Regions from separate parts of the Paenibacillus azoreducens genome, predicted to be linked through region 2. Evidence: predicted binding sites of a transcription regulator. Region 2 holds the regulator's gene; each other region holds the start of a gene.
The links. Region 2 encodes Rex, which represses fermentation and respiration genes when NADH is low (regulators of the CRP and FNR family bind a similar motif). Its sites were predicted from a motif close to TTGTGAAATATTTCACAA; they were not measured.
Positions count from the first base shown of each region.

Region 1: a site for Rex is predicted at 1,857-1,874, ahead of L6442_RS07115 (formate/nitrite transporter family protein). Genes of this name have one in related genera too.
Region 3: a site for Rex is predicted at 1,745-1,762, ahead of L6442_RS02810 (helical membrane plugin domain-containing protein). Genes of this name have one in related genera too.

Region 1 is NZ_AP025343.1:1,681,383-1,684,663, reverse strand. Features, by position in the region: gene L6442_RS07120 (LysR family transcriptional regulator) at 1-794, shown strand, start outside; gene L6442_RS07115 (formate/nitrite transporter family protein) at 779-1,594, opposite strand; gene moaA (GTP 3',8-cyclase MoaA) at 1,979-2,992, opposite strand; gene fdhD (formate dehydrogenase accessory sulfurtransferase FdhD) at 3,057-3,281, opposite strand, start outside.
Region 2 is NZ_AP025343.1:2,763,364-2,766,644, reverse strand. Features, by position in the region: gene L6442_RS11970 (amidohydrolase) at 1-915, opposite strand, end outside; gene L6442_RS11965 (redox-sensing transcriptional repressor Rex) at 899-1,555, opposite strand; gene dinG (ATP-dependent DNA helicase DinG) at 1,817-3,281, opposite strand, start outside.
Region 3 is NZ_AP025343.1:666,086-669,366, reverse strand. Features, by position in the region: gene L6442_RS02825 (MBL fold metallo-hydrolase) at 1-132, shown strand, start outside; gene L6442_RS02820 (TetR/AcrR family transcriptional regulator) at 136-705, shown strand; gene L6442_RS02815 (CcdC family protein) at 813-1,340, shown strand; gene L6442_RS02810 (helical membrane plugin domain-containing protein) at 1,949-2,389, shown strand; gene L6442_RS02805 (NAD(P)/FAD-dependent oxidoreductase) at 2,429-3,281, shown strand, end outside.

The sequences.
Region 1 (3,281 bases), 1.1 Mb from region 2:
GCAATCTGGAAAATGAGCTCGGGTCCAAGCTGATGCACCGCTCTCCGAAGCTTGTGAAATTAACCGAAGCCGGGGAAATATTATTCCGCAAAGCCCAGCAGATTTTGGCATTATACGATGAAGCGAAAGCGGACATTCATATGCTGCGGGATGAAGTTACCGGCTCCTTGTATATGGGAGCGAGCTTTACAATCGGGGAGTATATTTTGCCGCGAGTGCTCGCGGAGTATGCCCATCAGTATCCGCTTGTGGATGTCCAGGTTCATATCAGCAACACGGACAATATTTTGCATGATATCCGCGCCGGGCGGTTCCACATCGGTCTGGTTGAAGGTAAAGTCGATGCCAAAGACCTTAAGGTAACGGCTTTTATGAAAGATGAAATGGTTCTCATTTCGGCTCCGGATCATCCTCTGGCCGCTGAAAAAAGCGTTGATATAAACCGGCTTCAAGATCAAGTGTGGGTCATGAGGGAAACGGGTTCCGGCACGCGCGCTTACAGCGACAAGCTTATCCAGGATGGGAACCTGTCCGTCAAGCGCAGCTTCGTGTTTAACAGCAGTCAGGGCGTGAAAGAAGCCGTTGCCTGCGGTCTTGGCATCGCTTTGCTGTCACGCTGGGTAGTTCGCAAAGAGCTCGAAAGCGGCGAGCTTCGCGAACTGTCGATCCGGGGGATGAAGATCAGCCGGGATCTTTCCTTGCTGCAAAGCAAGGATGAGCCGGCTGTCATGGCAGTGCTGAAATTCATCCAGACCTTGAAGTTGGACGCCCGGTCGCTTTATGCGGATTTCTGACTTTCCTGCGGTTTGGAGAGAGCCGAGGCGCCGGCAGGCTGCCGGTAAGAAATAAAATATGCGCCGGCCACGAAGATCGAACCCCCGATCATGTTGCCCAGGAATACGGCCGCGAAATTCGGGAAGTACTCTGCCCAGGTCATTTCCCCGGCAAAAATAGCGGCGGGAATTACGAACATATTGGCAACAACGTGCTGGAAGCCGATGGCAACGAAAGCCATAACCGGGAACCAAATGCCGGCGATTTTACCGGCAAAGTCTTTCGCCCCATACCCAAGCCATACGGCAAGGCATACCAGCCAGTTGCAGCCGATGCCGGATACGAATGCCTGCACAAACGAATCCTGGATTTTGGCGTTTGCAATTGCTGACGTTTTGGCCAGGAAGGCTCCTTCAGTAAGCCCTACGACATGACCGAAAAAATAGGCGACAAATACGGAGCCGATAAAATTCGCAATCGTAACCAGCACCCAGTTTTTCAGCACGGAACCAAATCCGATTTTACGCGCGAACCATGCCATTGGAAGCGTCATCATATTGCCCGTCAACAGCTCTCCGCCTGCAAGGATCGTCAGGATCAGCCCAACAGGAAACACCGCCGCCCCGAGAAATCCGGCAGCAGACCCCCACTCCTTCGGCGCCGTACCGATCACGCGGATATCAAGCAAAAAACCCAAAGCAATAAACGCTCCGGCCAAAAATCCCAAAACCAGAACGGTGGAAAGGGAGGATTTGGCCTTCTTCTCCCCGGTTTCAACGGCGATGTCCCTGATTTGCTGGGGTGTGTAAAACGACGACATGTTACATTCCTCCATCAACATTTCATTTTTGCGCCGGCCATGCCCATTTTACCCGCTTCGGCATGGCAGCAATGGAAACTACAAACTGCATAAGCGTTTACTCAAGCACAAAAAAACCGCCACAAATCTTTCTTTCCGCCAGAACACGAAAAGAAAAACCTGTGCCGGTTAACACCCCTACCCGTTTCCTATAGGGGGATCAATCACGCGCTTTCGTTATCAGTAAAGCAGCTGCAACACCTACAACCACTTCACCACACGTTTGTAAAACATTTCATATCACATGATAACATACGTTCTAACTTTGTCAACATTGTGAATAAATGTACTTAATATAATTAATATTCCAGGATTGTTCACATGATATTCACGTTCAAAGAGTCATTAGCCGCCAATGCGGGACATTTCCACCTTGGCTTGCCCGCTTCGTTCCTCCCTCGCCGCTTCGCGTTCCAGCGAATACCGGTCATGGCGCTGCTCCCAAATATCCGTGATTTGCAACGCGATCTCTTCATCGCTCGCATCCGAACGCAGCAGTGTACGGAGATCATGGCCTTTGGTTGCAAACAGGCAGGTATAAAGCATGCCGTCGGCCGAGAGCCTCCCCCGCGTGCATGTGGAGCAAAAGGCGTCGCTCACGGACGAAATAATGCCGATTTCGCCTTTGCCGTCGAGGAAACGGAATCGAGAAGCCACTTCCCCTGGATAATTGGGCTCCACCGGCTCAAGCGGGAATTCCGCCCCGATTCGCTCAAGCATCTCTTTTTTGCTGATGACCTGCTTCCAATCCCAGCCGTTGGTATTACCCACATCCATATATTCAATCATGCGCAAAATATGGCCCTTTTCCCGGAAATAGCGGACCATCGGCAAAAGCGCATGCTCATTAACGCCCTTCTGCACGACCATGTTCACTTTTACCTTCAAACCCGCTTCCGCTGCTGCGTCAATCCCCTCAAGCACCTTCTTGACGCGGGATTTGCCGCCGTTCATCCGCATAAAGATTTCGTCGTCCAAAGCGTCCAGGCTGACCGCCACGCGCATCAATCCGGCCTCGCGCAGCTTCCCGGCCTGTCCGGCAAGCAGGCTTCCGTTCGTCGTAAGGGCGATATCTTTTACCTCTTTGATCCCGGCAATGCCCGCAATAATCTCCGGCAATTCCTTGCGCAGAATGGGCTCGCCGCCCGTTATCCGCATTTTTTGCACACCTAGTCCGGCAAATATTCCGGCCAGCCTGACAGTTTCATCGACGGACAGCAGATGGTCACGGGCTAAAAAAGGATACTCCCGGCCAAAAATTTCTTCCGGCATGCAGTAACGGCACCGGAAATTGCAGCGGTCCGTCACGGAAATCCGTAGATCCCGAAGTGTGCGTTTATAATAATCTCTGGTTTCCATGATCTTCACTCCATTTCCGCGCCCTAAGGCACCCGGTTACTCCGGATCTGTTGTATTCCTGGAACTAATCTCTCCGGCATTCGATAATGCGCTGCGGATAAGTATACACATTGCAGCTGCTTCCCCGGACAAAACCTACGGCCGTGATGCCCAAATTCTCCGCAAGCTCAAGCGCTAGCCCTGTCGGCGCCGACTTGGAGAGAATGATGCCGCAGCCGATCTTTGCGACTTTAAGCAGGATTTCCGAAGAAATTCTGCCGCTGAAGACAATGATTTTGTCGTTCATGGG
Region 2 (3,281 bases):
CGCCCCGTCTGTTCCAAGCGACACAGTCACGCCAGCCTTCAGCATGTCCGTTACGCGTGCCACGCCGCTTGCCAGTTTCAGGTTGCTGCCCGGGTTATGGGATACGGCTACCTTGTTTTTTGCCAAAATTTCGATTTCTTCATCCGTCAAATGAACGGCATGAGCAACAAGCGATGGCCGGGAAAACACTCCGAGTTTCTCCAGATGGGCAACTGGACGCAGACCGTATTCAGTTACATTTTGCTCGACTTCGGCTTTGGTTTCAGACATATGGGTATGCATCGGCAAATCCATGTCATGAGCGGCCTGAACGAATTTTTCAATAAAGTCCGGAGGACAAGTATATGGCGCATGCGGTGAAATCATCGTCGTAATCCGTCCGCCTGCTTTACCGTGCCAGTCGCGGGCAAATCGGATGGCTTCATTCAGCTTATGGCGCTGAACCTCTTCCGGGCAGAGCCCGATAACGCCGCGCATCAAGGATGCACGGATTCCCGATTCTTCCGTTACCTTCGCTACTTGATCCATATGGTCGTACATATCCAGGAAGGTTGTCGTGCCGCCTTTCAGCATTTCAAGCACCGACAGCGAGGTGCCCCAATATACGTCCGATGAGGTGAATTTGGCTTCCATCGGCCACATTTTCTCCTGCAGCCAGATTTGCAAAGCCAGATCGTCACCATATCCGCGAAGCAGCGACATTGCGGCATGCCCATGCGTATTGATCATACCCGGCATAAAAAACAGATGGGTCCCGTCCATAACGGGTATATCGCCATCCAGTTCAGGCGTCTCCTCGCCCACATAAACGATAAGGTCGTCTTCAATGACCATGCAGCCTTGAATAACCGGCTTATCTCCATCCGCAACCGCAAAGCTGCCGTTTTTAATCATCCATCTATTTGTCGCCGTCATCAGCAGAATCGTCCTTTCCGTTATCCAAATAATAAGCCAAACTGAGCAGATCCGTAGTGAAATCCGCCGGATGAATCCGAATGTTCGCAGGTGCTTTCAAGATGACCGGCGCGAAGTTCAGGATCGCTTCGATGCCGGCTTCGATCAGGATATCGGCCACATTTTGCGCTTCGACATCCGGTACCGTAATGATCCCGATACGGATATTGCGGGCTTTGATCGTTTCGCGGAGCTCCTCCATCGGCTGAACGGTCAGCGTATTGATTTGTTTGCCGATCTTCTTCGGATTTTCATCAAATACGGCAATAATTTTAATGTTTTCCTTCAGGTAAAAGTTATAGTTTGAAAGCGCTTGACCCAAATTACCTGCCCCGACCAACACCGCGTTGATCTGCTGATCCAGGTTCAGGATGTGGCGGATTTTTTCGATCAGATACGAAACATCATATCCGATGCCTTTCCGGCCAAAATCGCCGAAATAAGCCAGATCCTTACGGATCTGCGCCGGATTGAGGTCGAGTCTCTGACCAAGTTCCTGGGAGGAAACCGTAGCGACCTCCCGTTTATGCAAGTCGCTCAAATATCTTAAATATACAGGCAATCTGCGAACAACTGCTTCGGATATTTTCTCCGATTTCATGCTTGTTCCCCCTATTTTTAGCAGCTTAATTAATCTATCAATGCTTAGAAAAACGTCTATCGTCGTACTTTCTAAGAAGACAGACCGCTTTTAGCGGATGTTTTTCTTGCGATATTAGGATGCGTTTCCCCCGGAGTTTTACTTCTACTATCTTAAAACAACCTCACAAAGAGTATCGGAAAGAAGTCCGACGCCTCTCAAAGAGGGGCGCTTTTGCGGAGCAAAAGTACTGAGTGACGTGTGGCTTCGAAGCTTATTCGATTACTTTGCGGGGACTCCGGAACTTTTAAGCCATTCGGATATACGAGGAACCATTTTTTCCGTATTCATATGCTCCATTTTGGGTCCAGGCAAGGAATAAAGAAAATACTTCCCGTAGTAGGATTCGATAACGCGCGTATCGTATACAATGACGATGCCGCGGTCATTCGCCGTGCGAACGAGTCGGCCAAAGCCTTGTTTAAAGCGGATTACTGCCTGCGGCACGGAAAGCTTCATGAACGGATTTTTTTTCTGACGCTGCAGAAGCTCGCTTTTCGCTTCGACGAGCGGATGGTTTGGCGGCTGAAACGGCAGTCTTACAATCGCCAGACATGTCAGAGCATCGCCGGGAATATCCACCCCTTCCCAAAAACTGCTCGTTCCGAGCAGCACCGAAGCGCTGCTGTCTTGAAATCTGCGGATAAGCTTGGTGCGGCTGCCGCTGTCAACGCCTTGGCCCAGCACTGCAATGTCACTGTTCGCCAAAGCATTTTTTAAAGGCTCGTGCACCTGACGCAACATCCTGTAAGAAGTAAACAACACCAACATTCGTCCATGAGTCGCCAGCGCGGCGTCGGCAAGGGATTGCACCAAAGTATCTACAAATACCGCATCGCCTACGCTCCCCTTAACGCTTGGGAAATCGCGCGGGATCACAAGGAGCGCCTGATCGCGGTAATTGAATGGCGATGGAAGCATCACGGTAGCCAGTCTTCCGTTTTCCTGATCCTCTTGAAGCCCCAAGTTATCAATCATGTACTGAAAAGATTTATCCACAGACAATGTGGCAGACGTCAGAACTATGCTTTTTTTCTTGTCGAAAAACAATTCCTTGAGCTGTTTGCTGACATCGACCGGTACAGCATACATCTGGAGCGATTTGCTCCGGAAATGGCTGCTTGCCTCCATCCAGTACACGACAGTCTCGTCATTCAAGTTCATGAAGATGCGAAGGTCGTCGCGCGCCGCTGCCAAATCCTTGAACAGGCCGCTTAAATCCGTAATCAGGCTGTCCGCGCTGTAATCACTTTCATCCTCTTTGTATTCCGCCAGCATTTTCTCCCCGCGCCGCACCGCTTCGCTGATTTTCACATGAATCTGATTTTCGAGCGCTTTGAGCGTATCCCATTCCTTCGGTTTGTTTGCAGGTTGAAGGCGAAGTACGTATTGTCCTACATCCCCTGGCGAAACGTCATTACGCTCCGGAAGCAAAGCGAATAAAAGTTCATTCAGCTTATCCCAATCTTCCTTCACGTCCACCAAATCTTCGCTAATGCGATCGATTGCCGCAATCCAGTCGCTGGCCCGTTCTTGGCCGGAGGACTGCAGCTGCTGTCTCAGCGCAGAAAGCTGCCCGTTCTTTCCATCCTTGTAAAGCCGGGTAAGCGTATGGACAACACTGAAGTATTTCATATGAAGTCCCAAATGTTTACCGGCAACATCCTCCAAATGATGGGCTTCGTCA
Region 3 (3,281 bases), 2.1 Mb from region 2:
AGCGCCCGCCGTTTAACGGCGCTTCAGCCTTCTTGGCTTGCCGTCGGCCACGGCTCGATGATCGAAAATCCGGTTGATGCGATGAACCATGCTGTCCAACGCGCAGCCGAAGCTTTTAAAGGAGGGAAGTAACCTATGGCTAAAATAGGACTTGACCGCCACACCTTGCTGGTTGCCGCCGCCGAGCTTGCCGACGAATCGGGATTGGACTCGCTTACGCTGGCCGCTCTGGCGCAAAAATTAAACGTACGCTCGCCTTCGCTGTATAATCATGTGAAGGGGCTGCCCGATCTGCGCGCAGCGCTGACGGTTTACTGCCTGCATCTGCTCGTCGAGACAACCCGCGACGCCGTTATTGGCAAATCCGGTGATGAAGCCATTTTGAGTCTATGCGAAGCATACCTCCGGTTTGCCCGCTCCCGACCAGGGCTGTACGAAGCATTTTATAAGGTAAACCTGCTGCAGCATGAAGAACTCGACCAGGCCAAACAGGAGCTGCTGGATCTCTTTCTCCGGATTATGGAACCTTTCGGGCTTGGAGAACAGGAGACGCTGCATGCCATTCGCGGTCTGCGCAGCCTTTTGCATGGATTTGCGACGCTTGAGCAGCATGGCGGCTTTCAAATGGATATCCCATTGGACGAGAGCTTTCGGTATGTACTGAGGATGTTTGTGGATGGCATGAACTCTGAAAACCGCAGGTAATCAGGCAACTTGACTTCAAACGGAGCACAAGTTTACTTCTTGGTGGGTGTGATATAATATAGTTATATGTGATTAATTACATCTTTTTTTGGAGAGGAGTCTTGAACTTGGCTCATATTAGTCCCTCATTCCTTCAAATTGGATCCACCGTGGGGGCACTGGTTATGGCGCTTGCGGTCATCTTTGTACGTTTGAAGGCCAGCAACAAACCGGTTACCATTAAAAAAATACTGATCCCGCCGATGGGCATGGCCACAGGCTTTCTGATGTTCGTGGCGCCCGCTGTACGCGTCCCCATTCTTTGGGCTTTGATCGCCTTCCTTGTCGGCTGGTTCTTGTTTTCATATCCGCTGATCCGAAGCACCAAATTCGAGGTGAGCGAAGGCCACATATTTGCCAAACGCTCCAAGAGCTTCGTCGTTATTTTGTTTGTGCTTCTGATCGTTCGCACGGTGCTCCACCAAGTGATTGATGAATATGTTTCGATTCCGCAATCCGGCGCGCTTTTCTTCCTGCTGGCATTCGGCATGATCGTCCGCTGGAGAATTTTTATGCTGAAGCAGTATCGGACCATTGAAGCTTCCGGCGCACTGAATTCGGACCCGATCACGCCGCAGACGCCGAACCAACCTTAATTGCGGATGATCCAAACCGCTCTCGCCAAGCACCCGCGTGCAGGAAGAGCGGTTTTTTCGTGCCCGATTGATCGCCTATTGATATGTACAAATCCGAAATTGGATATTGGAAAAGTACGGAAACGCGCATATAGTTAATATTAGGAAAACAATTCATCAGGTGGAGTCAAGCAGCGTAGCAATTCTTGGGTATATCTGGAAGGCTTGCCAAGCTGGGATGCCTTAAAGTGTCAATCTTTTAGGCAAACGATGCATAGGGAGGCGGCATTTGGAAGAAGCTAGGTGAAGAATTGCTATTTAGCGAGGAGAATCGTCAGTTTTTCGAGTTTTCGCTATAGTTTTTATCACTATTTCGGCGTAAAAATGAAGCAAATCAGAGAATTTTGGACCAAAAAGACGTATACATGTGTAAAACTTCACAATTTGTGCCTAAGCCTCGTTATCCTTTTGGAGAGTGTTATGCTAACATAGGAAATGGTGATTTAGATTACGGCCTTTTTCATCCCCGAGGAAGGTCTGAAGCTTGTAGACCCCTCTGCCCAAAAAGGGTCTATCAGCCCTTTTTAAATAAATATAAGCATTGCTGCTTACGCAAAGGAGAAATGGACATGTCAGAAACAATTACTGATGTAAAGACTGAACAAGCAAACGTGCCTGTCAGTCAAGATCAAAAAGATTTGCTGGACCAGCTGCTCAAGCCCGAGGTTCAGGAATCCTTGACGACTCTGGTCGACAATCTTCCAAAGCTGACTGAGCTTGTGAATGTATTGACAAAGTCTTATGATTTCGCCCAAGCCGCTCTAACGGACAAAACACTGAAAAGCGATACGGTCGGAGCTATCTCGGAAATCGCTTCTCCAGTCATCAAATCCGCGAAACATCTTGCAGCCAACGTTATTGAAGCTAAAGACCGCGCCGACGAGAGCCAAGAAGTCATCGGTGTTTTTGGCCTGCTCAAATTGCTGAAAGATCCGCAAGCGCAAAAAATGTTCCGCTTCTTGAATGCATTTCTCCAGGTTTCTGCCGAACGCGCTAAAGAACAAAAATAATTTTTTTCAATAATTACCAGTAAGGACGGAGGAAAAACTATGTCAAAACATATTGTCATTTTGGGTGCAGGATATGGTGGACTTCTTTCTGCACTGACGCTGCGCAAGTATATGGACAAAGAACAAGCGCGCGTCACTGTGGTGAACCAATTTTCGACCCATCAAATCATCACTGAGCTTCACCGTCTGGCTGCAGGCAGCGTGGCTGAAAAAGCAGTTACGATGCCTCTCGGCAAACTCTTCAAAGGCAAAGATATCGATCTGAAAATCGCAAAGGTTGAATCTTTCTCCGTAGAAGATAAAGAAGTAAAACTTTCCGACGGCTCCAAGCTGACTTACGACGCACTTGTAGTCGGCCTTGGCAGCATCACCGCTTACTTCGGCATTCCTGGGCTGGACAAATACAGCATGGTGCTGAAGTCCGCCGATGACGCGAAACGGATTCATTCCCATATCGAAGAACGCATCAAAGCTTATGCGCAAACAAAAGACGAAGCTGACGCAACGATCCTGATCGGCGGCGGCGGCTTGACCGGCGTTGAGCTTGTCGGCGAAATCGCTGACGTTCTGCCGAACCTGACCAAAAAATACGGCGTTAACCCTGCCGAAATCAAATTGCTTCTGGTAGAAGCCGGTCCGAAAATCCTGCCGGTACTGCCTGACCATCTGATCGAGCGCGCCACGACAAGTCTTGAGAACCGCGGCGTCAAGTTCCTGACCGGACTTCCTGTCACGAACGTGGAAAACAATGTCGTAGAACTGAAAGACGGCCAAAAAATCGTGACGAACACGTTTGTATGGACCGGCGGCGTGCAAGGCAACCCGCTTGTTGGCGAATCCGGTCTGGAAGTGAACCGCGGACGCGCAACCGTTAACGAATTCCTGCAATCCA